2 regions of the Halomonas sp. AOP22-C1-8 genome follow, and region 2 is predicted to be linked to the other one. Evidence: predicted binding sites of a transcription regulator. Region 2 holds the regulator's gene; the other holds the start of a gene.
The links. The regulator sigma-54, encoded in region 2, starts transcription at its own class of promoters, with help from an activator protein. The targets are predictions, from matches to a motif close to TGGCACNNNNNTTGCTNT.
Positions count from the first base shown of each region.

Region 1: the regulator sigma-54 is predicted to act here: its motif matches at 5,723-5,740, upstream of glnA (glutamate--ammonia ligase).

Region 1 covers NZ_JBQSYD010000013.1:85,700-100,991, reverse strand. Annotated here, with positions in the region: gene ACT3TY_RS09250 (metal ABC transporter substrate-binding protein) at 1-238, opposite strand, end outside; gene ACT3TY_RS09245 (metal ABC transporter permease) at 260-1,150, opposite strand; gene ACT3TY_RS09240 (metal ABC transporter ATP-binding protein) at 1,134-1,868, opposite strand; gene ACT3TY_RS09235 (hypothetical protein) at 2,162-2,815, opposite strand; gene ACT3TY_RS09230 (hypothetical protein) at 3,048-3,353, opposite strand; gene ACT3TY_RS09225 (alpha/beta hydrolase) at 3,418-4,293, opposite strand; gene ACT3TY_RS09220 (acyltransferase family protein) at 4,459-5,487, shown strand; gene glnA (glutamate--ammonia ligase) at 5,974-7,380, shown strand; gene glnL (nitrogen regulation protein NR(II)) at 7,651-8,709, shown strand; gene ntrC (nitrogen regulation protein NR(I)) at 8,706-10,133, shown strand; gene ACT3TY_RS09200 (alpha/beta fold hydrolase) at 10,151-10,687, opposite strand; gene ACT3TY_RS09195 (entericidin A/B family lipoprotein) at 10,693-10,824, opposite strand; gene ACT3TY_RS09190 (hypothetical protein) at 11,551-11,721, shown strand; gene ACT3TY_RS09185 (sodium/glutamate symporter) at 11,822-12,913, opposite strand; gene ACT3TY_RS09180 (hypothetical protein) at 12,932-13,267, opposite strand; gene ACT3TY_RS09175 (phosphatase PAP2 family protein) at 13,382-13,921, opposite strand; gene ACT3TY_RS09170 (glycosyltransferase family 4 protein) at 13,884-15,047, opposite strand.
Region 2 covers NZ_JBQSYD010000003.1:43,370-58,661, reverse strand. Annotated here, with positions in the region: gene murA (UDP-N-acetylglucosamine 1-carboxyvinyltransferase) at 1-128, opposite strand, end outside; gene ACT3TY_RS02515 (BolA family protein) at 139-390, opposite strand; gene ACT3TY_RS02510 (STAS domain-containing protein) at 487-819, opposite strand; gene ACT3TY_RS02505 (MlaC/ttg2D family ABC transporter substrate-binding protein) at 816-1,472, opposite strand; gene mlaD (outer membrane lipid asymmetry maintenance protein MlaD) at 1,499-1,963, opposite strand; gene mlaE (lipid asymmetry maintenance ABC transporter permease subunit MlaE) at 1,980-2,780, opposite strand; gene ACT3TY_RS02490 (ABC transporter ATP-binding protein) at 2,780-3,601, opposite strand; gene ACT3TY_RS02485 (KpsF/GutQ family sugar-phosphate isomerase) at 3,857-4,843, shown strand; gene ACT3TY_RS02480 (KdsC family phosphatase) at 4,880-5,422, shown strand; gene lptC (LPS export ABC transporter periplasmic protein LptC) at 5,422-5,994, shown strand; gene lptA (lipopolysaccharide transport periplasmic protein LptA) at 6,003-6,494, shown strand; gene lptB (LPS export ABC transporter ATP-binding protein) at 6,504-7,253, shown strand; gene ACT3TY_RS02460 (RNA polymerase factor sigma-54) at 7,377-8,789, shown strand; gene hpf (ribosome hibernation-promoting factor, HPF/YfiA family) at 8,888-9,196, shown strand; gene ACT3TY_RS02450 (PTS sugar transporter subunit IIA) at 9,201-9,671, shown strand; gene rapZ (RNase adapter RapZ) at 9,739-10,653, shown strand; gene ACT3TY_RS02440 (HPr family phosphocarrier protein) at 10,888-11,157, shown strand; gene pmbA (metalloprotease PmbA) at 11,168-12,508, opposite strand; gene yjgA (ribosome biogenesis factor YjgA) at 12,605-13,126, shown strand; gene tldD (metalloprotease TldD) at 13,130-14,584, opposite strand; gene ACT3TY_RS02420 (YhdP family phospholipid transporter) at 14,581-15,292, opposite strand, start outside.

The DNA.
Region 1 (15,292 bases), on a different contig from region 2:
CAAGGTCCGCTTCTGTCAGTGCGCGTGCATCGCTTGGGCGAGGGGAGTAGACGTGCGAATCACCGTCAGGCCCCACCAGCGATGTTACTTCAACGTGCTCGCCGCCCACGTTCTCGACCATATCGGCCAGGATGGAGAAGCTTGTCACCACCTGAACACGGTCTGCTGCGATGGCCGCGGGCAGTGCCAACATGGCGGATACACCAACCAATAAGCGCGAAGATAACCGTAAAGACATACCGACTCCTGTTGAATGATGTTACGTAGATGCCTCAGCGCTGAGCGGGGCTGTTTTACGCCTTAGCCGGGCAGCCAGACTGTGGTAGCGCCCAAACATCGCCGAGAAAAGATAGCCCACGCCGGCCAGCAGAATAATGCTGGGCCCCGAGGGAATATCCAGATGAAAAGAGAGCAGCAAGCCACCGGTACTGGCGACCATGGCGATCACGACGGCAATCGCCATTAGCCCCTCAAGGCGCCTGCTCCAAAAACGCGCGGCGGTGGCGGGCAGCATCATTAAACCCACCGCCATCATCGTGCCCAGCGTTTGAAAGCCCGCCGTCATGTTGAGTACCAGCAAGGCTAAAAACACGCTATGCACCCAGCCGTTGCGGCGGTTTTGGCCGCGTAAAAAAAGCGGGTCCAAACACTCCACCACCAGTGCGCGGAAGATGATGGCCAGGGTCACCAAAATCAGCGTGCTGATGCCTGCAATCAGTAGTAATGCGGTGGCGTTAACGGCCAAAATCGACCCAAACAGAACATGGGTTAAATCAACGCTGCTGCCACCCATAGAGATCAGCATGACCCCCGCCGCCAGCGAGATAATAAAAAAGCTCGCCATGGCCGCATCTTCACGCTGGCCGCCTATCTTCGATACAGCTCCGGCAAGTAGCGCCACCATTAACCCGCACAATACGCCGCCAATACTCATAATGGGCAGCGAGAACCCGGCCAGTAGAAAGCCGATTGCCACGCCTGGCATAATGGCGTGCGCCAAGGCATCGCCAATCAGGCTCATGCCGCGTAGCACCAGAAAAACGCCCAAGGGCGGGGCCGCAATGGACAGCGCTAACCCGCCGACTACCGCGCGGCGCATAAAGCCATAATCAAACGGCGCAATTAGCCACGTGTTAAGCAGTTCCAGCATGGTGCTCCCCCAGTGTAAAAGGTACTGCCTGGGCGGGCAGTGGCTGATGATGTAGTTCACTGGGTGCCACCCAGCGGGCATGGCCGCCGTTTAACATCAATATTTCATCGGCCAAGCGGCGTAAATGGTCCATATCGTGCAGAACAATAATAATCGTCGTACCGTCATCGGCCATCTGGCGCAGGATACGGATTAAAATATCGACCGTGTCGCTGTCCACGTTGGCAAAAGGCTCATCCAGCAGTAACAGCTCGGCTTCCTGCATCAACGTACGCCCAATCAAGGCCCGCTGGCGCTGGCCACCGGAAAGCTCGCCTAACGGGCGGTGAGCCAAGTGCGAAATACCCAAGCGCGCCATGATGTCGCGACCTTTACGGTAGTGCGCCGCACAGTAGCCTTTTAGTGCCCCATGGCTTGGCCAACTGCCGGTCATGACCAACTCCTCCACGCTCATGGGAAAGGTTAAGTCCAGCGCCAACTGCTGGGGCAGCCAGGCACGGCGCTCAGAAGGAACGCTGCATATGACGTTGCCACCTGCCGGGCGAAGTTCGCCCATAATGGCCTGGATCAGAGTGCTTTTACCGGCCCCATTGGCACCCACTAACGCCGTAATAGCCCCCGGCCTGATATCGCCATCCACATGCTCAAGCACGGTGCGATGCCCCTGGGCCAAGTGCAAATTCTTAAGCTGTAAGCGTGATGTTGTGCGCTGACTCATTTAGGCCACCCACCAGCCCACACCACCAGCGCCCACAGCGCCACAAGCGGTATCGTCACCAGTAGCAGCCGTTTCGTGGCCGACAATGACATTAAAGAGAAGTGGCAAGGCCCCTCCCGGTTATGGCGGTGCGTGCGATGACTCACAGAGTACCCTCTTAATAATAGAATAAGTTATAACATAACAATTGGCGAAGCCAAAAAAATTGCTGAATATTTTACGTGCTTACCGCGTCGTGACAATGACAAACGCGCTCACACACTCATCCCAAAGTAACTTATCCACAGGGCGTTTTAGTAACGCCATGTAGCGCTAATCTGCTGGGGAGAGACCAGCAGCGCATATTCACCGTCCATCGTCACTGGGCCAAGCGAAACGCGGGCGGGCTGAAAACGGTTAATAGCGGATGACGCCTGGTTGGGCTGGGTCCAAATCTGAAGCTCATTGACCAGCATGCCCATGGCAAAGTTCATCGCCCCGTCGCGCTCGCGGCCATCGGCCGCAATAATACCGCCCGCAATGCTGTTGATCACCAGTGAGTTCACCCGCTCACCCCAGCCACGGCGTGCCCGCTCGGCCTGGGCAAGTTCCAACCCTAGCGCTTGCACACCGCTTAGCTCACCACGGGCTTTTAAACGCTCGTACTGCGCCAACGCCGCTTGGTGTGGCTGGCTATCCAGCAACACCCCGCCAAGCGCCAAGGCTGATTTCACCACACCGATCCGCGCATCAAAACGGTCATCGCGGTCGCTTGCTTCGCTTGCCTGGTAAGCATCCACCACAAGGCTTGCGCCATAAATACCTGTCCACCCCCACTCCCACACATTGGCCTGCCGCGCACCGCGCTCAAATACATCGTCGTAACCCGCCCACTCATCGGTTGTTTGCGCCAAGGCTGGCAGTGCCACAACGCACAGCAGTACGCCTAAAAGAGGGTGTAAACGCATCGGGAAAGTCCTGTCATCAAAGGGGGATGGCATTAAGCGTAGCATGTACTGGAAGGGGATTTTCACGGAAGCCTGACGTTACGTATGACTAAGGTCAATGGCGCTTAAAGGCGAAGGATGGTTAGATGTTGAAAAGAGCAAGAGGCGCCCATAATTGAAATTAACGCTAGCGTTCAGCTTTAAGCAAAAGAGCCTCGATGGAGGCTCTTTGAAATAACAGTGCTGGAACCGCTTATTTATCCTTGTCCCAGTGTTCAAAGGCGCGCTTGTCGTCGGGGAGCCGGACAATGTCACCGATGTTGAGATCAGGAAGGCCTTTAAGATGGTGGCCTTTGGTGTCCATGATGGCGGCAACGCTGCCAATACTCACGGCGTCTTCTTCTCGGTAGGCTTCCACTTTTACGTGAACAATGTGGCCTTGGTAGCGGGCGGATAAAATATCGCCGGTGCCAATGCGGGCGTGTTCATGATGGTCGTTAGCAAACAGTTTGGATACGCTGTCTTTGCCGGGGTCTTCCCATTCGATATGTCGATGCATCGTGGTTTCCTTGTAAGTGGGCCGAAAAACACAAGTGTAGTTTGGTTTTTATTAGTTTTGCTAGTTATTGGTTAATGGGACCTTTGCCAATATGCTGAAACATAAAGGTTAAGGCCGCAGGTAGGCTGGCACGCCAAACGCGCCAAGTGTGCCCGCCGGGGTAGAGGTCCAAGCGTACATCATTAGGCTGAATGCGTTCCATGGCTTGGCGTAGCTTACGGGCGTGAAACTCGGCGTCGTACACATCGCTGCGGCCTGCGCTAATGTAAAGTGGCACGATCGGGATGTCGCTCTCTTCTGCGCTGGGCCGGGGCGTTACGTTAATGCGATACGCTTCAAGGTAAGCGGGGTAGTTGAGCTGGTCCCATAAAGCCGTATCAAAATGGCCTTGTTCATCCAAAAACGCGGGATGGCGGTGTGCTGAGGAGTTGCTCGGCGGATACGGAAGATAGCTTGCCGGGCTTAGCGCTGCGGCGGCGGCAAACATCTCGGGCTTTTCCAGGGCAAAATTAAGCGCGCCAAACCCTCCGGCGGATAGCCCGCCTACGCCGCGAAGCGCTCGCGTGGCGCCCACTCGGTACTGGTTTTCAACATGCGGCATCAAGTCGTTAAAAAAGGCGCTGCGGGCGGCCTCATTATGGCCGTCTACCCACCAGCTGCGACTACCGGGCATGATGAAAACGGCCGGCGGAATGTGTCCAGCGCGAATCAAACGATCAGCAGTTTGGGCAAGGTTGCCCTTGGCTAGCCAGTCTCGTTCGTTGCCAAAAGAGCCATGGAGCAGATAAACCACTGGGTAAGGCTCGGCGGCAGTGGCGTCATAATGGTCGGGTAGATACACGGTGTAAGGGTAGGCGTGGCCCAGCGTGGGCGAGTCAAAGGTGGCGTAGTGCACCTCGCCAGCAACGGCGGCGTTAAACAGGCTCCATAGGCCCGCCAGGGCTGTCAGGCTGGTCAACAAGAAACGTAACAACCCGTGAAATACACTTGAAAATGAGAAGAGCGACAAACAGCCTCCGGGAATTATCGCAAGGTTATAGCGTCGTACCCCGTACCCGCCGACACTGTTCAGCGCAGGCGAATGTCAGGCATACACGGAGCAGGTATGCATAAAAGGATAGAGGAAATTTACTGGTTGCGTGCGTACGGCTGCGTGGCCGTGTTTTTATTTCATTTGCTGGACCACGTTAATCAGCGTGTGGATAACCTGGCCACCGACCTGATGCGCCTGCCGCTGGTATTGGGCACACCGATCTTTTTGTTCATTTCAGTGTTTGTGTTTGCCATGCGCTATGACAAGGCAGTGCCGCCTGGCTTTTTGGCCCAACGGGTAAAGTACGTCATGCTGCCTTATCTGGTATATGGCTTTATCTACTCGACGGCCGAGTGGGTCCGGCTGTACATGGCAGGGGAGTCGGTAGGCTTTGTCGCCAATGCGCTGGAGTACTTTGTTTTCGCCGGGTGGCACGGTTATTTCTTGATTATCGCCATGCAGTTTTATATCGCTTATTGGCTGTTTACCCGTTGGCAGCTGTGGCGCTTTAACCCGGTGCCGTGGCTGTGGGTGAGCTGTTGGGTGAGTATGGCGTACTGGGGAGTGGCGTATTGGCTGGGTGTGGCGCTGCCGGGGTATCTGCTCTGGGTAGCGCCTCTGGGCTGGATATATCTGTTCTTTCTGGCCCTGGCGCTAGTGCGTTACTACCCCTTTGATAGTGGAGCCCAGGCACCGCTGCGGCCTTTATGGATGCAGTACCTGTCGTGGCCTTTGTGGTTGGTCGTGTTGGTTTGCCTGCTGGTCGCGGCCAGTGTGGCGGGGTGGCTGCAGTTCTCATCCAAGGAAGTGTGGGTGATACCGCTGTTCATACTCTCAACGCTTGTAGCGATGCGTTATTTAAAAGACATCACAGCGCCTCGCTGGGTGCGCTATATCAACCAGTATTCGTTTGGTATTTACCTGGCGCACCCCATGTTTTTTGCCATTACCGATGCGTTGGTGATGCCGTTGGCGTTGCCTATAACGGTTTACGTGCTGCTGCTGATAGTGACGGGCGCCACGGGCTCTATCCTGCTCAGTAAAATGGCGAACACCACAAAAGCCGGGGCCATGATGTTTGGCAAGCGGCTAAAAGTGTAGGGCGTTGACGCGCTGTGCGGTGGGTTGGAAGCCGAGAGGGGCGCTCTATGTCTTTCATGCACCAATTAGGTGCGCTTATGCTTGTGTTTGATCTATTTTGGGTCAAAAAAACAGGTCCGTGTGTGTTTAAAAGCCTCGGGAAATACTTATGCGTCATAGAGAGGCATGCAGACGCAGCTTTTATATGCCTTAAAACAACAGGTTAGTAATTGTTTCGGTCATGTTGGTGCAGGATTGGCATGTTCTCTGCATTATATTTGTCAGCGGCTAGCCACCGTAGGCAGATGCCTCTCGGCGTGCTACAACAATAGCCGGTTTGAAATGATCGCTAGGCGATGTGTGATTCAATTTCAGGCAAATGTTAAGCGAACAAAAAGGATAGGCCTGTCAGGCACGTACTTTATTGAATGACGGGGTTTGTCTAATAACACTTTTATCGATAGCTTACTGTTACATGCTTTAAGCCACGCCCATATCGGAGGCACAATGTCAGCCAAGACTCTCGCGCTAATTGAAGAACATGATGTTAAGTGGGTGGACCTGCGTTTCACCGATACTCGTGGTAAAGAGCAGCACGTTACCGTGCCTGCCCGCGATGTAGACGAAGAGTTCTTCGAAAATGGTCAAATGTTCGATGGCTCCTCAATCGAGGGCTGGAAAGGCATTAACGAATCCGACATGATCCTGCGCCCGGAAGATGGCACTGCTTTCCTCGACCCCTTCACCGAAGACGCTACTCTGATTTTGCGTTGCGATATCATTGAGCCAGCCACGATGCAGGGCTATGATCGTGACCCGCGTTCTATTGCTAAGCGCGCTGAGGCGTACCTGGAGTCCACAGGCCTGGGCGATACTGCTTTCTTCGGTCCGGAGCCTGAGTTCTTTATTTTTGACGAAGTACATTGGAAGTCTGATATTCAGGGTTCCATGTACAAGATTTCTTCCGACGAGGGCGCCTGGGCGACCAGTAATCAGGTAGAGGGCGGCAACCTGGGGCACCGTCCGCGCGTTAAAGGCGGTTACTTCCCGGTTCCTCCGGTCGACAGCTTCCACGATATCCGTGGCGCTATGTGTAACACCCTGGAAGCGATTGGTCAGACCGTTGAAGTTCACCACCACGAAGTGGCGAATGCGGGGCAGAACGAGATCGGCGTTAAATTCAATACGCTGGTGAAGAAGGCGGACGAAGTTCAGGAAATGAAGTACGTGATCCACAACGTGGCCCACGCGTACGGCAAAACCGCGACCTTCATGCCCAAGCCGCTGGTTGGCGACAACGGTTCTGGTATGCATATTCACCAGTCGTTCTGGAAAGATGGTCAGAACCAGTTTGCCGGTGATGAATACGCAGGCCTGTCGGAAATGGCGCTGTATTACATCGGCGGTGTGATCAAGCACGCACGCGCTCTGAACGCCTTCACCAACGCCTCTACCAACTCGTACAAGCGTTTGGTGCCGGGGTTTGAAGCGCCGGTTATGCTGGCTTACAGCGCCCGTAACCGTTCCGCCTCTATCCGGATTCCCTATACGGTCAGCCCCAAAGGCAAGCGCGTTGAAACCCGCTTCCCTGACCCGACCGCTAACCCGTACCTGTCGTTTGCTGCCCTGCTAATGGCAGGTATCGACGGCATCAAGAACAAGATTCATCCTGGCGATGCCATGGACAAGAACCTGTACGACCTGCCGCCAGAAGAAGGCAAGTTGGTACCGACCGTTGCCAACAGCCTGGACCAGGCTCTGGAAGCGCTCGACGCTGACCGTGCGTTCCTGACCGAAGGTGGCGTGTTCACCGACGATATGATTGATGCCTATATCGAACTCAAGATGGAAGAAGTGGAGCGTATTCGCATGACCACGCACCCTATCGAATTTGATATGTACTACAGCTGCTAATCGCGTTTTGACGCGATAGCCCTAAAACCCCGCTTCGGCGGGGTTTTTTATTGCACTTAACCAGTGAGAGGGTGCGCCTTAACGGTACTCCATGCACTAAAATAGTGCATGTGGTGGATCGCACCATGGCAGGTTGCGCGCTTAACGCTCGTTGAATCAAGGCTTGGCGCCCATAAGGCGTGCATGCTGATGAAAGGGGCCAACCTGGCGTGCTTTTTGCAGTTTCTCTTGCGTATTGAACGTTTTTATCAGCGACATTCAGGACACTTCATGTATCAGCGTTTACTAGAACATCTCTCCATGGCAGTGCTGCTGCTGGACGGTGAGCTCCGCGTACGCTGGATGAACCCTGCCGCCGAAGCGCTGTTGGCAGTAAGCTTTAGCCGTGTGCAGGGGAGCAGCCAGGATACCCTGCTGGGCGGTGATGAAAGTATTGACCAGGTGTTGGCCAAGGCGCGGGATGCCTTTCATCCCTACACCCAGCGCGAGGCGCGCATTACCCCGGTTAACGGTGAAGCGCTGACGGTGGATTACACCGTGACGCCCCTGTCGGCAGACGAGCTTCTGCTGGAAGTAGAGCCTCGTGACCGCTTGATGCAAATTTCCCGCGAGGAAGCGCTAACCACGCGCCAGGAAACCATCAAAGTGCTAGCCCGAGGCTTGGCCCATGAAGTGAAAAATCCGCTGGGCGGCATCCGCGGGGCGGCTCAGCTATTAGAGCGTGACCTGGATAAGCCTGAATTGCGTGAGTTTACCCATATCATCGTGGAGGAGGTTGACCGCTTGCGTGATCTGGTGGATTCGATGCTTGGCCCGAATCGCATTGTTAAGCACGCGCCGGTGAACATCCACAAAGTGCTGGAGCGGGTAAGAACGCTGCTGGTGGCTGAACATCCGAATATCACCATCCACCGCGATTACGACCCTAGCCTGCCGGACCTTTCCGGGGATGAGGCGCAGATGATCCAGGCCGTGCTTAACGTGGCCAGGAACGCCGTGCAGGCCATGAGCGATGCCGAGACCCCTGTGCCCAAATTGATGCTGCGCACCCGTGCCCGGCGTCAGTTCACCCTGGGTGCTGAGCGCCACCGGTTAGTGAGCGAGGTGGGTGTGATCGATAACGGCCCTGGTATCCCGGAAGGACTTAAAGAGACGCTCTTCTACCCGATGGTGTCAGGGCGTGCTGAAGGCAGCGGATTGGGGTTGTCCATCGCTCAGTCGATCCTGCATCAGCATCAAGGGTTGATTGAATGTGACTCACGTCCCGGGCACACCGAGTTCCGCTTACTGATTCCATTGGTTATTAATTGTACCGGAGAAGCATCATGATAGAGGCGACACGTAACGAGGTTGCACGGGTGGTCGTTGTGGATGACGATCGCGCTATCCGCTGGGTGCTTGAACGTGCATTGGCACAGCCGGATCTTGATGTAGAGTGCATAGAACGCGCCGATACCGTACTGGAACGACTGCTGACAACCCCACCGGATGTGCTGGTGACTGACATTCGCATGCCGGGCATTGATGGGCTGGATCTTATGTCGCACATCCGTGAGGCGCACCCGGATTTGCCGGTCATCATCATGACCGCTCATTCGGATCTCGACAGCGCAGTGGCCTCTTATCAAGGCGGTGCGTTTGAGTACCTGCCCAAGCCGTTTGATGTGGATGAAGCGCTGGCGCTTGTGCGCCGGGCGGTGGCTCATGCGCGCGAGCGCCAACGGCCGATCAGCGTTCCCGAAGGTTTGAACGCAGAAATCATTGGTGAAGCGCCGGCCATGCAGGAGGTGTTTCGGGCCATTGGGCGACTCTCTCATTCGCATATTACTGTGCTCATCAATGGCGAGTCGGGCACCGGTAAAGAGCGTGTAGCCCAGGCACTCCACCAGCACAGCCCCCGGGCGGGCAAGCCGTTTATTGCCCTGAACATGGCGGCCATCCCGCGTGATCTGATTGAGTCTGAACTGTTTGGCCACGAGAAAGGTGCGTTTACCGGGGCCGCTGCCCAGCGCCAGGGGCGCTTTGAGCAGGCCAACGGCGGCACGCTGTTTCTGGATGAGATCGGCGATATGCCGGCTGAAACCCAAACTCGCTTGCTGCGCGTATTGGCCGACGGTGAGTTCTACCGAGTGGGCGGGCACACCCCGGTCAAGGTTGACGTGCGGATTATCGCCGCGACGCACCAGAACCTTGAGTCGCTGGTGGATGACGGGCGCTTTCGTGAGGACCTTTTCCATCGCCTGAACGTTATCCGCATTCACTTGCCGCGCCTTGCCGAACGCCGTGAGGATATCCCACGCCTCACACGGCATTTTCTTGCTGAAGCCGCCAAAGAACTTGCCACCGACATCAAGGTACTCACGGCCGAAACCGAGGAGCACCTGACGCGCCTGGCGTGGCCGGGTAACGTGCGCCAACTGGAAAATATCTGTCGCTGGTTAACGGTAATGGCGTCTGGGCGTGAAATTCTGGTGGAGGATTTACCGCCAGAGCTACGCTCCCCCCAGGCAACTGAAAGCGGCGGTCATGGCGACTGGCGCAGCGCCTTTCGGGAATGGGCCGACCGTGCTCTGGCCGAAGGGCATACACATCTGTTGGAAGAGGCCGTACCCGACGTTGAGAAAATTCTGATTGAGACGGCGTTAAAGCACACCGGTGGGCGTAAAGGAGAAGCAGCAGAATTGTTAGGCTGGGGGCGCAATACACTAACGCGTAAATTAAAGACGTTGCTACCCGCCCTGGCAGACGAATAACGCTGCCACTGTGCGCGCTAAACGAGCATTGATTGCTTGGTAAGCGCTTGGCACTGCGTTAGAAAACGCTCAAAGTCGCTCAGTATGGTGTCCAGGCTAGCGTGAAGACGATGGTCGTCATCGACCATCCGTAACGAGAGTTGCTGTAATCGGGCGCGTTCAATAACGGGGCCGGGCAGCACGACATCATCCTGCCAGCCGTGGATGATATGGGTAAGCTGAGCCTGAATCATCGGCGAGGTTTCAGGGTACGCCGGTAAGCCAAGCGCAGGGGCAAGTAAAAAACAACCTAAAAGGGGATGCTGAGCGCTAACCGCAGCGCTCAGCCATCCTCCCAAGCTAGAACCCGCTAGCACACACGCTGCGGGATTATCATTGCGTTTTGACAGAGTATCCAACAGGTGATCCAGCCGCCTGGGGGGCTCTGCCATGCCACGGTAATCCATAACGACCGGCTCACAATCATCGAGCGTTTCGGCGATCCCTTTGAGTGCCTGAATTTTCAAGGCACCGGGCCCGCTTTCCAGGCCGTGTGAAAGATAGACGGTCATCATTATGGTTATTCCGCTGCTCTTTCAATCGCCTGGCCGCCTTCCGAGATATCCTCTCCCGCGCCATGAATCGTATTACAACCGCTGATCGCCAGCAGTGTGGTTAATAGCACTACACCCATCGCCCATGTGCGTTTCATTGAATGATCCCTTCTTGTTGATCAGAAATAGTCGTGAGTAGAAACAGTCCTGCGTAAAACCATTCTTGCATAAAACAGTAAGGCTGCCATCAGCAACGCAGTAGCCCATACCAAGCGCGCCTTCGAAGTATCTTGCCTTCTCTTTATATTAGCCAGCAATAACACGTTAGGGTAAGAAGTAGTACGTTTTTGCCGAAATAAAGTGAGCAATAGCCAAACGTTCAGCTTCCCAAGTGGTGATTGGTGTCACGGTGACCATTCGATGAGCAGGTATTTTTGTCGCATGTGCCTTTTTTGCACACGGTTAAAGAGAGTTTTTCGTTGTTTTTAGGAAAGTGTTTTTATTACAAATTTTTGATTTTGTTGGCTTTTTGTTTATTTTCTGGCAGTTGGCCTAAAGCCTGCAGTATTATGAGTAGGAACAACATGAGCGGATTGATAGGAAACAAGGGAAGGCAGGAGCCAAGTAGAGAACAGGACGTTAAAGGACACTCATCCGCTCATATGTATTGGCGTAAGGATATGCCAATCGTCGAAGCCAAGGATCGGCAGAGATGCAAAACGACCATTTCGCGTAAGCGGTGTGGTCTTTTTGCGTTGCGTATTTTTTAAGCCATTGAAAATTATAAAGTTTTGTTTATTAATTATAATTTGCACAAGCTTTGTACAGATGAAGCCACCGATATAGTCTATCCTTGCAGCATACTAAATCTAAGCGGTTAGAACATGCCAATGCAGCAGCCGCGCATTTCAGGGACAAGCGTTATGGCGATGGGATTGATGTTATGCATGTTTGTGCTGTTCTTGGGATTTTCAGCTATCGGGTTATACATGATGTTTAAAACCTCTTTTATGATCACAATAGAAGATCGCGAAGATATGCCGCCTGATATTTGATGGTTACCGCCCAACGGCGCGTTCTAAAAAGAATACGTACACAAACGATCATGCCCACGCAAGTGGGCATGATCGTTTGGGGTGAGCATAACGCGGCGGGCTACTTTTTCTGCCAGCGGCCACGGCCTCTGTCGGGCACCATGCGTCCGAAGTACAGCAGGCCAAAGACTAACCAGCCGACGGTTAAAATAGCTGAAAAGCCCAGTATGGCGAGCGCACCAAACTCGCCTATCAAGGGCAAAGCAGCGGCGGTAAATAACCCACCACCTACTACCGGTTCAAACATGAGCTGCTTATAGCCAAAGCTCTCAAGCGCGCCGGATTTATTGCTGGGGTCAGCCATTCTCATCAGCAATAAGCCCGTCACTGTGACCCCCATGGATTGCCCAAAGTCTCCAATGCCTCGCTCAAACCAGCCTTCTGGAATCACTCGGGGGGCAATCACGATAAGAACGAATAACCCCCAAGCAATGCCGGCGACGGCAAGCAGTAAAAAGGGCAGGAAGTATTCCCCCAGGGTGGTGAGTGACAGCGTGGCAAGTGCAGCGACAATGGTGAAATCAAGCGCGGTGCCAGCAATTCGCGCCATGGTACGTGTGGAAACATGGTGCTCCAGGCCAAAGCGCGTGATCACTAACTGGACGATGACGCCGCCAATCATCGCGATAGGAAATAGCGGCACGTGCGCTAATATCTCAAGACCTCCATTGCTTGCCCAAGTGGCTTGCTCAACCCACTGCAGGCCAGAGAGCAGCAGCCAACCTATTAAAATGGCAATGCCCACCAACCCAATATGCAGGCTAAGCGGGTCAGTGGTTCCTGCTTCATGCATGAGGTCTTTTTTAAATTCGCTAAACTCTTCAGTAGAAGGACGACTGTCCTCACGGATCATGTCATCAGGTTCATCGTTCTCGTTGCTGGGCGTAATGATGTTGCGGCGCGCGGCAATGTTAATCATGAGCGTGCCAATGAGTACACCGGAAACAATGCCCACGGTGGCGAGACCAAGTGCAAGGTCAGCGCCTTCTTCAAACCCCAGGTCAGAGAACGTATCGGCCATGCCAGCGGCCGTACCATGGCCGCCTTCAAAGCCAATTTCAATAAGGGCACCCGCCATGGGGTTCATATTAAACAAGGGGGCAAGTATCAACAGCGCCAGCGTCAGACCCACCACGTATTGGCCCCACGCCATTGTTTGTCCAACAACGACCTAGGGGCCTGCGCGCAGCCAAATAGTACGAATGCCAGGAATCGTTTTACCGATAAAGAGGGCAGCAAATACCACGTTGATCAAAAGGCCAGGTAGCGCAGACCAGCTCTCTTGTACATACGTGGGGAAAAGACCGGGGCTTTCTTCAAAAAAAGTAGGCAGCAAGCGTCCGATAACGTCTGGGCCCATCAATAAAAGCACAAGACCAGCAATGACGGAACTGGGTAAGAATAGCCTACGTAGCCAGCCAATCCGAAGCCGCAGCGCATTACTTGCGACGAGCGCGAGAGAGATAATCACCAGTGCAATAAAAAGCTCACCAACCGTCATGGTCATCACATCACTCCTTAATGAATGCGAGAGGGCGTATGCCGTCTTCACAAGACCAAGTAAATGACAGGGTTGGTTTTAACGTAGTGCGTCGTGGTTAAATTGGCGAATAGTTAATGTTTAGCCTGCCCAATAGAGGCTAAGTAGAGCAAAGCCATAACCCATAGCGGCGCCTGCAAGAACATCGCTAATGTAGTGTAATCCAAGCCCAACACGAGAAACCGCAATCAGTAAGGCCAAAGGCACTACTAAAGGAAGCAACCACGGCGTATGGACTGCCACCAGTACGCTGAACATCATTGCATGCATGGTGTGGCCACTGGGGAAACTGTAACGGTCACGCGCAGGCTCCCCGCAATGCACGCCCCCAAGGTAGGTGATAAAAGGCCGCTCGCGGCACAGGCGCGTTTTGATTAAGCGATAAGCCGCCATCGCCAGCAGTGCGATGCTGGTGTATTGAACCATACGCCAGGTTCCATCCGGTTGTAGCCAAGGCTGAGCGGCTATCAGCAGTACCCAGATAGGCCAGTCACCTATTCGGCTGGCGGCTTGCAAGAGAATTCGCCACGGGCGAAACAGATTGAGTCGTGTCACCCGCTGACAGAGGCGCCACTCCAGTAAATCAAGACGATCGAATACGACAAGCGGGCGCGGACGCATGGTAATTCTCCTGGGCTTGCTGAAGGTACTGCATAAACTGGTCTGCAATGCCCGACCAGCTTTGCTCAAGTGCGCGAAGGCGCGCAACACGCCCTAGCCGTGCATAGTCGGCGGGGTGTTGGCAAAGCTCGACCGCTGCTTGCTGAAACGCGTCGCCATCATCAAGCGCTATCGTCATTCCGTTTTGATCATTTTCGATCAGTTCAGCGCTTGCTGCGTATCGATAGGCCACAACAGCCAGACCACTGGCCATGGCTTCTGTAATCACATTGCCCCAGGTTTCTGACAGCGAAGGGAAGACAAAGATATCGGCGCTAGCATAGTGGCGGGCTAATTCATGTTTATCGATGAACCCGGTGAAGTGTGCATCAGGTAGCGCCTTTTCAAGCTGCGTACGCGCTGGGCCATCGCCCACAATGACCTGGGCCATATCCGGGCGCACTTCACGCATGGCTTGCAGTGTTTCCTGGAGTAGCGTGAGGTTTTTCTCAGCGGCTAAACGACCGACATAAATGGCCACGGGCTGATGGTCACTCACTCCCCATTGACGGCGTAACGCGCTATCACGAAAAGCGGGTGAAAAGCACTCTCCGTCGATCCCGCGCGACAGCACCTTAACACCGTGAATGCCTTGGCGGCGTAGCGTCTCGGCTTGTAAATGGGTGGGGACCAGCGTGGTGGTACAACCATTATGAAAGTAGCGTAAATAGCGCCGCGTGGCAGAGGATAACCACGACACACCGTAATCGTGGCAGTAGTGGTCAAAGTTGGTATGCCAGCCCGCCACCAGAGGAATATTGAGTTGCCTCGCCGCATGTCGTGCCGCCCAGCCAAGCGGGCCTTGGGTAGCAAGATAGATCGTATCAGGACGGTACTTACGCCAGAAACGGCGCAGCTTAGCGGGCGTTACCAAGCCTACCTGTACTTCCGCATAGCCAGGTAAAGCGACAGATTTAACCTGCATTTCCTGGGCTATATGCGTAGCACTTCCGGGTACTTTGGGGCGCGGGCGAATCACGTCGACCGTTACGCCCTGCTGGTGCAGTTCGTGGTTAATGCGGCTTAGCGTGTGCGCAACGCCATTAATATCGGGTGACCACGTTTCACTCACAATACATAGCCGCATAAACGATACGCCCCTTAATCATATTTTAACTTAGTGTGGCCGGTAACGATGACATTGCCAAGTCAGGACAGTGAAAAACTAGTGACATAAATATCAATCGCCGTTTATTTACTTATTGATAGGCCTGCTTTTTAACGGCGTTATTATTAATAGATTACAACCTGATAAAAGCAACTGAAAGAGGAATTTTATAATAAAAGATTCGTTGGCTATTTTTTTTACCGTTGGGTGTGCTGCAGTGTTAT
Region 2 (15,292 bases):
TTGCCGACAACCACCGGGCCATCGGCCAAAAGGGTGGCACATAAGATAGGCAGAGCCGCGTTTTTGGCGCCGCTTACCCAGACCTCACCATCCACCGACCCATTGCCGGTAATAATTAACTTATCCATGCAGGCGCCGTTATTGAGCGTTTTCCGACGTAGTGGACCACTGCGCCGGAGTGAACGTTTTAATACTGATGGCGTGTAAAGCGCCCGAGGCAATTTCATCACTTAACGCGGCGTAAACCAGCTGTTGGCGCTTAACCGGAGAGAGGCCTTCAAAGGCGTCACCCACCGCAATCACCTGAAAATTACAGCCTTCGCCCTGGATATGAAAGTCACATCCGTCGATACGGGATTCAAGCAGTGCTTTTACCTCATTGGGTTGCATGAGACAGGAAACTCCTTCAGGTCGATGTGAATAGTACTAATAAGGCAACATAATAAAGAAAAGCGACACGCTTGGCGATGCCAAGGGTGCCTCCCCCTAACGGGCGAGGGTTGGCGGATGAATAAGGGATTCAATTTCTGAAAGAAGCGCTAAGCGTTCAAGGGGCGCTGAAAGGGTCACCGCATTGACGGTAATGCTGCGCGACTGGCAGGTACGCATCCATTCAAACAGCACGCTTATAACCGCACTACTGGCTTTATGGACGCCATTAAAATCAAACGTAACATCACGTTGCTCTGTCGCCTGGAGCCATTTTTTACCCGCGGCGGCAAGCTCTGCCGCCGCGTCCATGCCAACATCGCCCGTAACGCACAATGTATTTTGCGAGGCCTCGAGGCTTAGCTGGGGCAGTGACAGTAAACGTGTCACGCATCGCCCCCCTGCTCCAGCTCGTCGACACCAATTTCAGGTGCCCAGCCACGAATAACCGCATCATAGTCACGATTGTTTTCACGCATTGCTTGGTCAAACTGATTGCGGAACGTCAGGCCCAGGTTAATACCGTTAACAATCACGTTCACTACGCGCCATTCGTTATCGGATAGGCGCAAGCTGTAGCTCACTGGATACACTTGACCGTTATTGGCTACCACTTCCATATCGACACTGGCCTGGTCTTCGTAACGCTGACCACGCTGATTGCTCAACACCCGCAGCTCACGATAATCGAACGTTACCAAGCCACGTGCATACGTATCAATCAAGGTCTGGCGAAACACGTTTGCAAAGCGACTGCGCTGCTCCGGGGTCGCGTTACGAAAGTAGCTTCCCATGACGCTGGCACCGATATAGCGAAAGTCCGCCACGCCTTCAAGGCTGGTGTCGACCAACGCTTCAAGCTCACCCATATGATTGGCGTAATACTCCCTCTTGCCCTCGATCTCTCCCATCAGAGCATTGACGTTTTCCCGAACCATCGCTTCAGGCGACTGGGTTTGCGCATGCGCCTGAAGCGGTAAGACCAGTACCAACATCATGAACGCAAAAAGCCAGCGCACCGGCGTCAGTGTCGTGTTTCGCATTACATTCACCTCTACTAATAGAATGTTTAATTACTCGCCATATTGGATACAAATTGCTGGATTAGTTCTTCAAGCACCAGCGCAGACTGGGTGTCACGAATGGTATCGCCATCTTCAAGCACTTCAGGGGCGCCACCCACGCTTAAGCCAATATACTGCTCGCCCAACAGGCCAGAGGTTAAAATGGCGGCTGTTGTGTCTTCGGAGAGCTGCCCTTCCAAGTCATTATCCAGGCGTAGCGTGACCCGAGCGTCAAACCAATCGGTATCTAAGTTAATCGACTCCACGCGCCCAACGGTCACGCCCGCCATGGTGACTCTAGAGCGCGGCTTTAATCCGCCAATATTGGAGAAATTGGCGTCAAGGTGAAACGTTTCAGAAGAGCTAGCAAGGCTTAAACCACTGACGCGCAGGCCCAGAAAAATCAGCCCAACAATCCCCGCCAGCATAAATAGACCCACGCCAAATTCCATTGTTTTACTGCGTTTCATGAAACCACTCCACCTATTAAAGGCCGCCGAACATTACGGCGGTTAATACAAAATCAAGCCCCAATACTGCAAGCGATGAATAAACGACGGTGCGCGTTGTGGCCCGCGAAATCCCTTCAGACGTCGGCATTAAGTCATAACCTTGAAACACCGCGATCCAGGTAACAACGACGGCAAAGACAAGACTCTTGATGATGCCGTTACCTACATCGCCGATAAACGATACGCTGGCCTGCATGTTGCTCCAGTAAGAGCCTTCAAAAACGCCAAGCCACTCCACACCGACCAGGTAGCCACCCCAAATACCCACGACGCTAAAGCCAACCGTTAGAATGGGCAGCGAAACGAACCCAGCCCAGAGCCTGGGCGCAATAATTCTACGCAGTGGGTCTACGCCAATCATTTCCATACTGGTTAGCTGCTCGGTGGCTTTCATTAAGCCAATCTCAGCGGTAAGTGCTGACCCTGCCCGCCCGGCGAATAGCAGCGCAGCGACAACCGGTGCCAATTCCCGCAGCAAGGAAAGCGCAACCATTTGCCCTAACGCCTGCTCCGCGCCAAAATCGACCAAAATAGTGTAGCCCTGCAGCGCCAGCACCATGCCAATAAAAACTCCCGATACGATCACAATCGCCAGCGAGAGCACGCCCACAAAATGCATTTGACGCAGCCAGAGGCTCCACCCTTCACGAGACGGCACGCCGACCGCTGACTGGCCAAGAAATAGCCCGGCACGGCCCAGCGCTTCCATTACATCGCACCCTTTACGCCCCAAACGGGCGATATAGCCGATGCCTTGTTCAAATTTCGACTGCATTACCCTGCCCTTGTCGCGGTAACGGGGCCAAGAATATCGCTATACAGCGTCTCGGCGGGATAGTGAAATGGCACAGGGCCATCTGGCTCGCCATGAACGAACTGGCTAACGCGTGGGTCCTGGTTGGCATTTAGTGTTTGTGGCGTTCCCTCAGCGACGACCTGACCATCAGCGAGAAGATAGAGATAATCGGCGATGCTTAGTGTCTCTTTAATATCGTGAGAAACCACCACCGAGGTAAGCGCTAGTGCCTGGTTAAGCCGTTTAATCAACTGCACCAGCACGCCCATGGAAATAGGATCCTGCCCGACAAAAGGCTCATCATACAAAATGAGCTCCGGGTCTAACGCTATTGCCCGAGCCAGCGCCACGCGCCTGGCCATACCGCCCGAAAGCTCTGCAGGCGTTAGATGGCGAGCCCCGCGCAGCCCCACCGCTTGAAGCTTTAGCAATACCAGATCTCGAATCATGGCATCGGGCAGGTCGGTATGGACGCGCAAGGGAAACGCGACGTTCTCGAACACATCCAGGTCAGAAAACAGAGCGCCGCTTTGAAACAGCATGCCCATACGTTTACGCAATGCAAACAGCGCTTTTCGCGACAGCCGATGAACGTCCTGGCCATCGACGATAATACGTCCACGATCCGGCGTTAGCTGACCACCAATGAGTTTTAGCAAGGTTGTCTTGCCGGTACCGCTAGGCCCCATAATGGCGGTGACGTTACCCTGAGGAATAATCATGCTAATTCCACGAAAGATCTCATGGCTCCCACGTGAAAAATGCACGTCTTCAATTTCGATGAAGGGAACGTCTGTCATGGGTTGGTTGACTCCCATTGTTACTTAATAGTAGCGGGTGCGTTTATCGGTTGGATATTCTACCGTTTAAAAACAGCGTTTTCTAAATATTCTCGAACATCAAGCTTGGCTTCAATGGCACTTATGGCAAGACGTGCGTTCCAACCCACCCTAAAAACCCGTTAAAGCGCTATGCTTATAGATGCCCACAAAATGGTATTCTTGTCAGTTAATCGCACTACGTTTGCACTGTATTTCTATTAAAACGAGATGTTCATGCCCCAGCCCTCACCCACTGTTAGCCCGTTGCGTGAAAGCGCCCTACGCACGCTGCAAATAGAACAAGCCGCCATTGGCGGTCTTCAAGGCAAGCTTGATGAAAGCTTCGACCGTGCATGTGAATTGATGCTGGCGTGTCAGGGCCGGGTCGTCGTGACGGGAATGGGCAAGTCTGGCCATATAGCAGGAAAGCTGGCCGCCACGCTTGCCAGCACCGGCACACCTGCTTTTTTTGTTCACCCAGGTGAAGCTAGCCACGGCGATCTGGGGATGATTACGCGCAACGACGTGGTCCTGGCACTATCAAACTCCGGAGAAACCGCCGAAGTGACGGCGCTACTGCCTCTGTTAAAACGGCTAGGCACACCGTTAATTAGCATGACAGGCCGCCCTGGCTCAACACTTGCCAAACATGCGGATGCTCACCTGAACAGCGGTGTTGAACGCGAAGCGTGCCCTCTGGACTTGGCCCCCACAAGCTCCACGACGGCCGCCCTTGCCCTGGGCGACGCGCTTGCCGTTGCGCTACTTGAAACACGCGGATTTACCGCTGATGATTTTGCCTTATCGCATCCCGGTGGCAGCCTGGGAAAACGACTGCTATTGCGCGTTAAAGACCTTATGCATAGCGGCACACGCTTGCCGCAGATAGCACTAGGCAGCCCGTTGCGTGATGCGCTCTTGGAGATTACCCGCCAAGGGTTGGGATTTACCTGTGTTGTCGACAGCGAAGGGCGACTTGCAGGTGTTTATACCGATGGCGACTTACGCCGCACCCTCGACCAGTTTCATGATCTGCGTAAAGTAACCGTGGACGATGTAATGACCCGACCCGGCAAACGTATTGGCCCCGACCTACTGGCCGCCGAAGCGGTGCGCATCATGGAAGATAGCCGTATTACTGCGCTAGCGGTCGTCGATGACGAACAGCGCCCCATCGGGGCGCTCCATATGCACGACTTGCTTGCCAGCGGCGTTATCTAACCACTTTACCCAACAGTTTACTGACAAGGAGTCCCTATGGCCCTCCCCACTGCGCTACTTGACCAGCTTCGCCATGTGCGACTACTTGCCCTCGATGTTGACGGTGTGCTCACCGATGGACGGCTATACTTTCAAGCCGATGGTATCGAGATCAAAGCCTTCCATACACAAGACGGCCATGGCTTAAAGTTGCTTAAACGTGTGGGCATTCATGTGGCGTTAATTACAGGACGCGACTCCCCCATGGTGAGCCAGCGTGCTGCGGCGCTGGGAATTAACCTTGTCCACCAGGGCTGCGAAGATAAGCTCACTACTTTGAAAGCGCTGTGCGAGCGCCTCAACCTGAACCTAAGCCAGGTGGCTTACTGCGGCGATGACCTGCCTGATCTTGCGCCTATCAAACGCGCAGGCGTTGGCATTACGGTCCCCAACGCACCCGATTACATGCATACCCACGCTGACTGGATTACCGACCGCTTGGGTGGTCACGGCGCCGTACGTGAAATTTGCGATACATTACTTGAAGCGCAGGGCCACTGGAGTACTGTTCTTGAGTCGTATTTGAATGGTCGCGTGTAATGTTTCAAAGAACCAAGAAACGCGTCGGGTTAACGGCCCTGGTGGTCGCTTTAGGGGGGCTGCTAGTATGGCTGGACCCACGCGGCCCGGAAGACCGGCCCGTTGACGAAGAAGCGCAGGCTGAAGAGCCTGGCCACGTGCTGGAAAATGCCGAGATCACGCTGTTTGGTGAAACAGGGCATATCCAGCAGTCGCTGTCCGCGCCTTTATTGGTTTACATACCACAAAGCACCCAGGCCGAAGTCACTCAACCCGAAGCGACACTGTTTGATAGTGATAACCGAGAGTGGCTCGCTCACGCCAACGAAGGCGTTCTGAACACGGCCACCCAAGCACTAACACTGTCTGGTGATGCACAGCTCCTGGCGCCTACAGAAGGCTGGCAGCTTGATACTGAGTTATTACATTATGATGGGGTAGCGCGTCATGTCTGGAGCGAGGCGCCCGCCGTGTTTCAGCAGCCACCTCAACGAATGAGCGCATCACGTATGGATGTTTGGCTTGATGATAGCCAGGTCCGACTAACCGATAACGTCCGCGGCCATCACCCCCCCGCAACACAAAATCCTTAGGAGTCGCTATGAACGCTTTTATTCGCACCGCGCTTTTCGCCCTTGCGGTGCCGCTATCGGCAGCGGCCCAGACAAGCCAAGCCCCCATTGAAGTAGAAGCCGACCAGCTAGACCTTGATCAGCGTGCAGGCACTGCCGTTTATTCAGGCGATGTCAATATTCGCCAAGGCAGTATGCAACTACGTGGTGATCGCGTTGAAATTATCCGTAACGACGCGGGTGAGCTTTCTCGCGCTATTGCCACCGGAGAGCGCGCCTACCTACGCAATCAACTCGATGATCAGGACGCACCGATGGAAGGATGGGCACGCCGCGTGGTTTATCACGTAGCAGAGCGGCGTGTAGAGCTTATTGACCAGGCCGAACTGACCCAAGCGGGTGATCAGTTTACCGGTGGCCGCCTGGAATACTTCATTGACCGCGAAGTGGTGCAGGCACGCTCCGATGTAAACGGTAGCGAGCCGCAGCGTATTCGTATGACGCTTCAGCCAGCGCAATAGGAGTCAACCATGTCTATTGCGGAAGCACCACCCATAAAAACCCTTTACGCCAATCACTTGGCAAAAAGCTATAAGCGCCGCCGCGTGGTTAAAGACATTAGCCTGGAGATTGCTCAAGGCAGCGTGGTAGGCCTGCTTGGCCCTAACGGCGCGGGTAAAACCACATCGTTTTATATGATTGTGGGCCTGGTGAAGTCTGATGCGGGTACGGTGCGTATCGACGAGCAAGACTTAACCCGCGTTCCCATGCACGAACGCGCGATGGCCGGCATTGGCTATCTACCCCAGGAAGCGTCTATTTTTCGCAAGCTATCGGTTGCGGATAATATTATGGCGATTCTGGAAACCCGCAAAGATCTGGACAGGGCAGGACGAGAGCAGCGGCTTGAGGCCCTGCTTGACGACTTTCATATTACCCACATCCGTGACAACCTGGGCATGAGCCTTTCCGGCGGCGAGCGGCGGCGCGTCGAAATTGCCCGCTCCTTGGCCACAGAGCCCGCGTTTATCTTGCTGGACGAGCCATTTGCAGGTGTCGATCCCATCTCGGTTGGTGAAATCAAGAGCATTATTCGCGCCTTAAAACAGCGCCACATTGGCGTGCTAATTACTGATCATAACGTCCGAGAAACACTGGATATTTGCGATATCGCCTATATTGTCGGTGACGGCCACATTATTGCTGGCGGCAGCCCTCAGACTATCCTTGATAACCAAAAAGTGAGGGAAGTTTACCTGGGTGCTGATTTTCGCTTATGAATTTAATTTCACCGCTAAACAGTGATCTGCAGTAAAAATTTTATCAGTGGCATGCTTATTGCACTTGCACAACAACATGACTCGCACTAGGGTGAAGCTTTCCGATTAACGAGTGGTTCTCAGATGGTCATGAAAGCTTCTCTCCAATTGCGTATCGGTACGCAGCTGACCATGACACCTCAGCTGCAGCAAGCGATTGCACTGCTACAGCTATCGACATTGGATCTACGTCAGGAAATTCAGCAGGCACTGGATGCCAACCCAATGCTGGAGCAGGAAGACGAGTTCGGCGAGCAGGCGACCGTCGAAACACCTGACGAGGAGTGGTCAGAAAGCATTCCCGAGGAACTCTCTGTCGATAGCGACTGGTCTGACACTTACCAGGACATGGGTAGCTCTGGCAGCAGCGAAGGCCCCGATTTTGAACGCCAGGCCGCGGGACAAAGCCTGCATGGACATCTCCTTTGGCAGCTGGCGATGACCGACTTTACGGCTCGTGAGCAGCTAATCGCCGAAAGTCTGATTGATGCACTGGACGCCAATGGCTACCTGACGCAGCCGCTCAACGATATCCGCGATGGGTTACGTGCTCAGAGCATCGAAGGTCTCAGCCAGCGAGAGTTAGAGACCACTCTGATGCGCTTACAGCAGTTCGAGCCAACGGGCGTCTTCGCCCGTGACTTGCGCGAATGTTTGATGCTTCAGTTAGCAACGCTCCCCGACGACACGCCCCTACTGGTTCCCGCGCGCCGATTGGTTCGCCAGTTTCTTGAAGCGCTGGGCAAAAATGACATTCGCCTATTAAAGCGCCGCCTAAGCCTGGACGATGAGCAGCTAGACGATGTGATCGGTCTGATCCGAAGCCTGGACCCACGCCCAGGCAGCGCTTATGGCGTCACCGACGATAGCTATATCACGCCCGACCTGGTCGTACGTCATGATCATGAAGGCTGGCACCTGGAGCTTAACCCTGAAGCCCTGCCCCGGCTGCGTATCCAGCCCGACTACGCCAGCTTAATCAAGCGTGCAGACAAGAGTCAGGATAACCAGTTTTTAAAAGAGCACTTGCAAGAAGCGCGCTGGCTAATCAAAAGCCTGTCCAGCCGCAACGACACGCTTCTACGCGTAGGGCGCGAGATTATCACTCGCCAAATCGGTTTTTTAGAGCACGGTGAAGAAGCGATGAAGCCGTTGATTCTTGCCGATATTGCCGAGGCGGTTGAGATGCACGAATCAACCATTTCTCGGGTCACCACACAAAAATATATCCATACCCCACGGGGCGTATTCGAACTCAAGTACTTTTTCTCAAGCCAAATTAGCGGGCAGGATGGCGCAGACAGCCACTCAAGCACCGCGATTCGCGCCCGGCTTAAAAAGTTGATTCAAGATGAGCCTCCCGGCAAACCTCTTTCGGACAGTCGTTTGGTGACATTACTGGGAGATGGCGGCATCACAGTGGCACGCCGTACGGTGGCGAAATATCGTGAGTCGCTGGGCATTCCCTCATCAAGTGAACGTCGTCGTTTGCGTTAGTCGTTACAAGAGAAATGGCAAAACTCGCGACAGGGGCTTTGCAACACCGTAAAAAGGGTTACAATCGAAATTCAGTCCGATGGATAAGGAGCACGTCAATGCAAGTAAATATCACGGGTCATCATGTAGAACTGACTGACGCCTTGCGTGACTACGTTAATGAAAAACTTGAACGCATCGAACGTCATTACGACCACATCACCACGGTACAAGTCACCTTATCTATTGAGAAGGAGCGCCAACATGCCGCGTGCACCCTTCATGCGGCAGGCGCCGACTTACATGCCGACGCCGAAGATGTCGATATGTATGCCGCTATTGACGCCTTAGCAGACAAAATTGATCGTCAACTCGTTAAGCACAAGGAAAAAGCACAAGCTCGCGCCCAAGGCGCTGGCGTGCGTTAATTCAATGACGTTGGAAACCATCCTCCCCCCGGAGCGCGTACTTTACGACGTGCCCGGGGGCAGCAAAAAGCGGGTGCTGGAGTTTTTCAGCACCTTTATCGCTCAAAATACACCCAGTCTGGATAGCCAGGAAGTTTTCAGCCGACTGATCGGCCGGGAACGTCTTGGCAGCACGGGGATCGGTAACGGCGTCGCCATCCCCCATGCGCGCAGCCCACATTGCGTTACGCCTATTGCGGGTTTTTTAAAATTATCAGAACCTATTGATTTTGATGCTATTGATGGCGACCCGGTCGACCTCGTCTTTGTGCTGCTGGTTCCCGAAGAGGCTGACGACACGCATTTGTCGCTTTTGGGACAAGTGGCCACCATTATGAATGATGCGAGCACACGCCAGGCATTACGCAAAACCAGCAGCCAGCACGATTTGCTTGACCTGCTAATGGGCAAGATTCGCGAACAGGCCGCTCCATAATCGCCCATAACGACTAACACATTTTCATGCGTTATCCCTTTTATACGTTCAATCAGAGAGAGCCACTATGCAACTGGTGATTATTAGCGGCCGCTCTGGCTCTGGCAAATCAATCGCATTACAAGCGCTGGAAGATATTGGCTATTACGCCATTGATAATCTCCCCGCCATGTTGCTTGGTTCTTTGATTGACGAACTCCGTGACGAGGGTGAACGTACACATCTAGCGGTCAGTATCGATGCCCGCAACCTGCCAGCGGCGCTTGAGCGCCTTCCCGCACTGCTTGAAGAGCTGCGCGCGCGGCCTATAGATTGTCAGGTTATCTATCTAACCACCGATTCACGTATTTTACTGGAACGCTATTCTGCGACACGGCGACGCCATCCGTTAACGCGCAACAGTGATATGACGCTTGAAGAGGCGATAGAGAAAGAGGAAGAGACGCTCAACGAAATACGTGACTTGGCCGACCTGCGGATTGATACATCACGCTTATCGGTCCACGACCTGCGTCGGCGCATTTCAGACCAGGTAGCCCACCAGCGCAAGGACCAGCTAACACTCACCTTTGAGTCGTTCGGCTACAAGCATGGCGTACCCATGGATGCAGATTTAGTCTTTGATGTACGCTGCCTGCCCAACCCTTATTGGGACCCAACGCTACGCCAGTACACAGGACGTGATGCCACGATTATTGCGTTTCTGCGCGGCTACCCGATTGTCGAAGAGATGAGCCATGATATTCAGGCTATGCTTGAGCGCTGGCTGCCTGCTTACCAAAATAGTCAGCGCAGCTATATGACGGTGGCTATTGGCTGTACCGGCGGGCAGCACCGTTCTGTGTATATTGCCGAACAGCTGGCGCAAAAGCTGGCACCGCTCATCGGCGAAGTCCAGTTGCGTCACCGAGAATTGGAGCTGCAATACACGCTACGAGGAACCCGGGCAGAGCCACCGACGGCTTCTCCATTTTCCGAGTAGACGCCCAGCCCTACGTAAACGCTTATGCCACAGGGTTTGTACGAAAAGTCGCTGAGCGAAGGCCAGACAAGGCAAAAATCAGCGAAAAAACGGACCGAGCTCGCGCACGAGTTTACATGTGTAAATGAGTATCTTGATCGGACTCGCGCACGAGCTGATTTTAACGCCGTATGGTCAAGCGCAAGCAGTTTTCGTACAAAGCCTAATGACACCACTCGGAAAAAAGGAACCAGGGTGCCAGAAAGAACCTTAACACTGACCAATCAGCGCGGCCTACATGCCCGCGCCGCCACAAAGCTGGTGAAGTGCAGCCAGCACTACTCCGCCAGCATACAGGTGTATAAGCAGCAGCAGATGGCTGATGCAGCCAACATCATGTCGCTATTGATGCTGGCCGCACCCTGCGGCACCCAGCTGCGGATTTGTGCGGAAGGCGAGGATGCCGAACAAGCGCTTGATGCAATCCAAGCGCTGTTCGACGCCCGCTTTGACGAAGATCAGTAGTGCGGCTTTTTTAGCTACCGGCGACGGTCATCGCATCCACTAACCAGCTGCCCGTATGAATGCTGCCGCGTGTGTCGATATCACTTCCGATACCGACAAGACCTGAGAACATACGCTCAAGATTTCCAGCGATGGTAAATTCTTCAACCGGATACTGGATTTCTCCATTCTCGACCCAGAAGCCCGCCGCACCACGCGAGTAATCCCCGGTTACGCCGTTCACGCCTTGGCCCATTAGTTCGGTAACCCAAATGCCTCGACCCATCGTTTTAAGCAGCGCATCACGCGTCTGCAAGGGTGCGTCTAAACGCACGTTGCGGGCACCGCCAGCATTCCCCGTGGTTTGCATGCCCAAGCGACGGGCACTGTAGGACGAAAGCATATAGCTTGCGATACGCCCCTGTTCGATAAAGCGGTTATTACGTGTCTGCACACCTTCTCCATCAAACGGCGTACTGGCGGTCGCTCCTATTTCCATAGGGCGCTCTTCCAGACTAAACCACTCAGGAAATAACGGCGTGCCCAAACGGTCACACAAGAAAGAGGATTGGCGATACAGCGCACCACCCGCCAACGCGCCCAATAAATGCCCAACCAGACCACTAGACAGCGAAGGATCAAACAGAATGGGAAAGGTGCCGGTTGGCGGCCGCTTGGCACCTAACCGGCGCAGCGTACGGGCCGCAGCCTCGCGCCCTACTTCACTCGGGTCGCGCAAATGCTGAGGATTACGCGCAGAGGTATAGTCGTAGTCCCGCTGCATACCGTCTTCATCCTGAGCAATGAGCATGCATGAAAGGGAGTGACTACTGCCTTTTTGGGTACCTAAAAAACCATGACTGTTAGCATAAACCCGTACGCCCTCACCGCTTGAAAGCGACGCGCCTTCTGACTGACTAATACCCTCAACGTCGCGACCCGCCTGCTCGCAGGCAAGCGCAAGGTCGATTGCTTGCTCAGTTGTCAGCGCCCACGGGTAATGAACCTTAAGGTCCGGCAATTCGGTCGCCATCTGATCGGCATCCGCCAAGCCAGCCACCGGGTCTTCACCGGTATAACGCGCAATGGCTAATGCTTTCTCAACCGTTGCTTGAATCGAGGCACTGCTGGCGTCACTCGACGATGCACTTCCTTTGCGCTTGCCGACGTAAAGCGTGACGGCAATGCCCTGGTCTCGTGAAAGCTCAACCGTCTCCACATCGCCCAAGCGCACGCTAACGCCCACGCCCTGATCAACGCTTGCGCCCACTTCCGCCGCATCGGCTCCCAGGCGCTTGGCCAAGGTCAACGCCTCTTCTGCACGCGCGGTTAACAGTGCCTGCTGCGAGGATGCATCAAATGCCTGTGCCATATAGCCTCCTTTTTCGTACGAATCTCATCGCCGAATCAATGTTCTTGTCGCAGCCTGATATAATGCTGCCAACGAATCTTGTCTGTGAGCCTTACTATGCCGAAGAAACGCCCCGAGCCCCTTGATACTCAAGAACCCGAAGAGCGCCCCAGCAAGTCGCAGCTCAAACGCGAAATGCATGCACTCCAAGCGCTCGGCGAAACCTTAATCGCCATGAAACCTGCTGAGCGTGCCCGCTTTCCTCTCTCCGACGACATGCTGCGCGCTATCGAAGAGACCTCTCGTATTCGCTCCCACGAAGGGCGCCGCCGTCATATGCAGTATGTCGGCAAGCTGGTTCGCAAAGAGGACCTGACCGCGATTCAAGGTGTCTTTGACTCAATTGAGCAGGAAAAAGAGCAGCGCGACCATGCCTTTCATCGTCTTGAAAAGTGGCGGGACCGGCTTATTGGAGAAGGCGATCCTGCCGTTGACCAGTTTATGGCAGACTATCCCAACGCGGATCGCCAAGCGCTACGTCAGTTAGTGCGCAACGCTCAGCGTGAGCGCGATCAGGACAAACCACCCGCCAGCTCGCGTAAGCTGTTCAAACTTCTCCGCGACACGCTGGCGCTTTAACACTTACGAGGACTGCGTACCGCCAACGGTTAGCTCATCCAGTTTTAGTGTGGGCTGACCCACCCCAACCGGTACGCCTTGACCCTCTTTGCCACACACGCCAATTCCTGTATCCAGCGCCATATCGTGGCCAATCATGGAGACACACCCCATCGCCTCCGGCCCATTACCAATCAGCGTGGCGCCCTTAACGGGAACCGTAATGCGCCCATCCTCAATCAGGTAGGCTTCGCTGGCGGAGAATACAAATTTGCCCGAGGTGATATCCACTTGGCCGCCACCGAAGCTAACGGCATAAATACCTTTTGTGACGCTTTTGATAATATCCTCGGGTGCATCCTGGCCTGCCAGCATGACCGTATTGGTCATGCGCGGCATGGGTAAATGCGCAAACGACTCGCGGCGAGCATTACCGGTTGGCGCCATGTTCATTAATCGGGCATTCAGCTTGTCCTGCATATAGCCAGTAAGAATGCCGTCTTCGATCAACGGCGTGTTTTGCCCGGGCGTGCCCTCGTCATCGACACTTAACGAGCCGCGACCATCAGCAATCGTGGCATCATCGACCACCGTCACACCCTTGGCAGCGACGCGTTGCCCCATACGACCCGAGAATGCCGAACTGCCTTTACGGTTGAAATCACCTTCCAGCCCATGGCCGACGGCTTCGTGCAGCAAAATACCCGGCCAGCCAGAAGCCAGTACCACCGGCATTTGTCCGGCTGGCGCATCGACCGCCTCAAGATTGACGAGCGCTTGGCGTACGGCCTCTTTTGCGTATCGCTCGGCAACACCTTCATTACGCAGGCGAGCCATGGAGTAGCGTCCGCCACCGCCTGCACTGCCGCGCTCTCTGCGGCCATTTTTCACGGCAATTACGCTAACGTTAAAGCGCACCAGCGGGCGAATATCCGCGGCCAAAGTGCCATCACTGGCACGCACCAGAACTACTTCGTAAGTGCCTGAAAGCGAGGCGCTTACCTGAGAAACGCTAGGGTCTGCCGCGCGCGCGATGCGATCGGCTTCTTTTAGCATGGCGACCTTCTCTTCAGCAGTCAGCCCCGCTAAAGGATCAACACCAGCGTAAAAAGGGGCCACTGAAACCGGCTTAACGGCCTGCCCAGGCAAGCGCTTGCCACTACGCACAATGCCTGAGGCCGTGCGCCCGGTATCGATCAGCGCATCCGCACTAATCTGATTGGAGTAGGCAAAGCCGGTTTTTTCTCCGGCCAGGGAGCGGACGCCCACACCGCCATCAATGTTGTAGCTTGCCTCTTTTACCTCACCATCTTCCAACACCCAGCCCTCTGTCCAGGTGCGCTGAAAGTAGAGATCGGCGTAATCCACACCCGCGCCCATGGCGTACTCAAGGCCTTTATCAAGCCCATCAAGGTCCAAGCCACCCGGCGTAAGAAGAATGGAAACGGCGGAGTCTATATCGCTCTTAAATGCGGTCATTCGGAGCCTTCTAAAGTAACCTGCGGCGAAGTCCAGGGGCCTCGCGCGCGATAATGAATGGTCGTCGCTCGATCCAGAGCGCTGCCAAAAAGCTGATCAGCAATAAATAGTGCGCCACCTACAACAGGAGCGCCCACCGCAAGGGCGGCAATGGGCAGTGTTTGCGTCACCGGCATCACAACGCCAAGGCGCAAATCAAGCTCTCGATGAAGCAAGTTAACATTACCGGTTAGGGTTAAGTTGGCGGCAGGTGCTTTAATTTGCAATGGCTCGCTCAACGAAAGCTGGCCATTTTCGACATCTGCCGTGCCGTCAACGCGATCAAAAGCGGTGCCCGTGCCGGTGACGTCAGAAAAATCCAACCGCAATCGACGCAATATATTATCGAAATTCAGCAGGCCAACGAGACGCACCGGTGCAGAGTCCAGATGCATAAAGCGCCCATCCTGCACGTCGATGCCTATGTCGCCCTGCGCCTGATTTAACGAGAACTGCCATGGTGCGCCCGCCCAGCCAAGATTGGCGGTTGCGGTAGTACGTCGGCTGCGTAAGGCAACGGGTTGATCCATGCGCTCAAGAGCGGTACCTACATCGCCGCCTTCGATGGAAATATTGGCCTGGGTTCGACTGGTCGAGGCATCGCCCTCCCAATAGAGTTCACCACGAGCAGAAAGTTGCCCAAGCGTTAACCCAACCGGCATTAGCGAA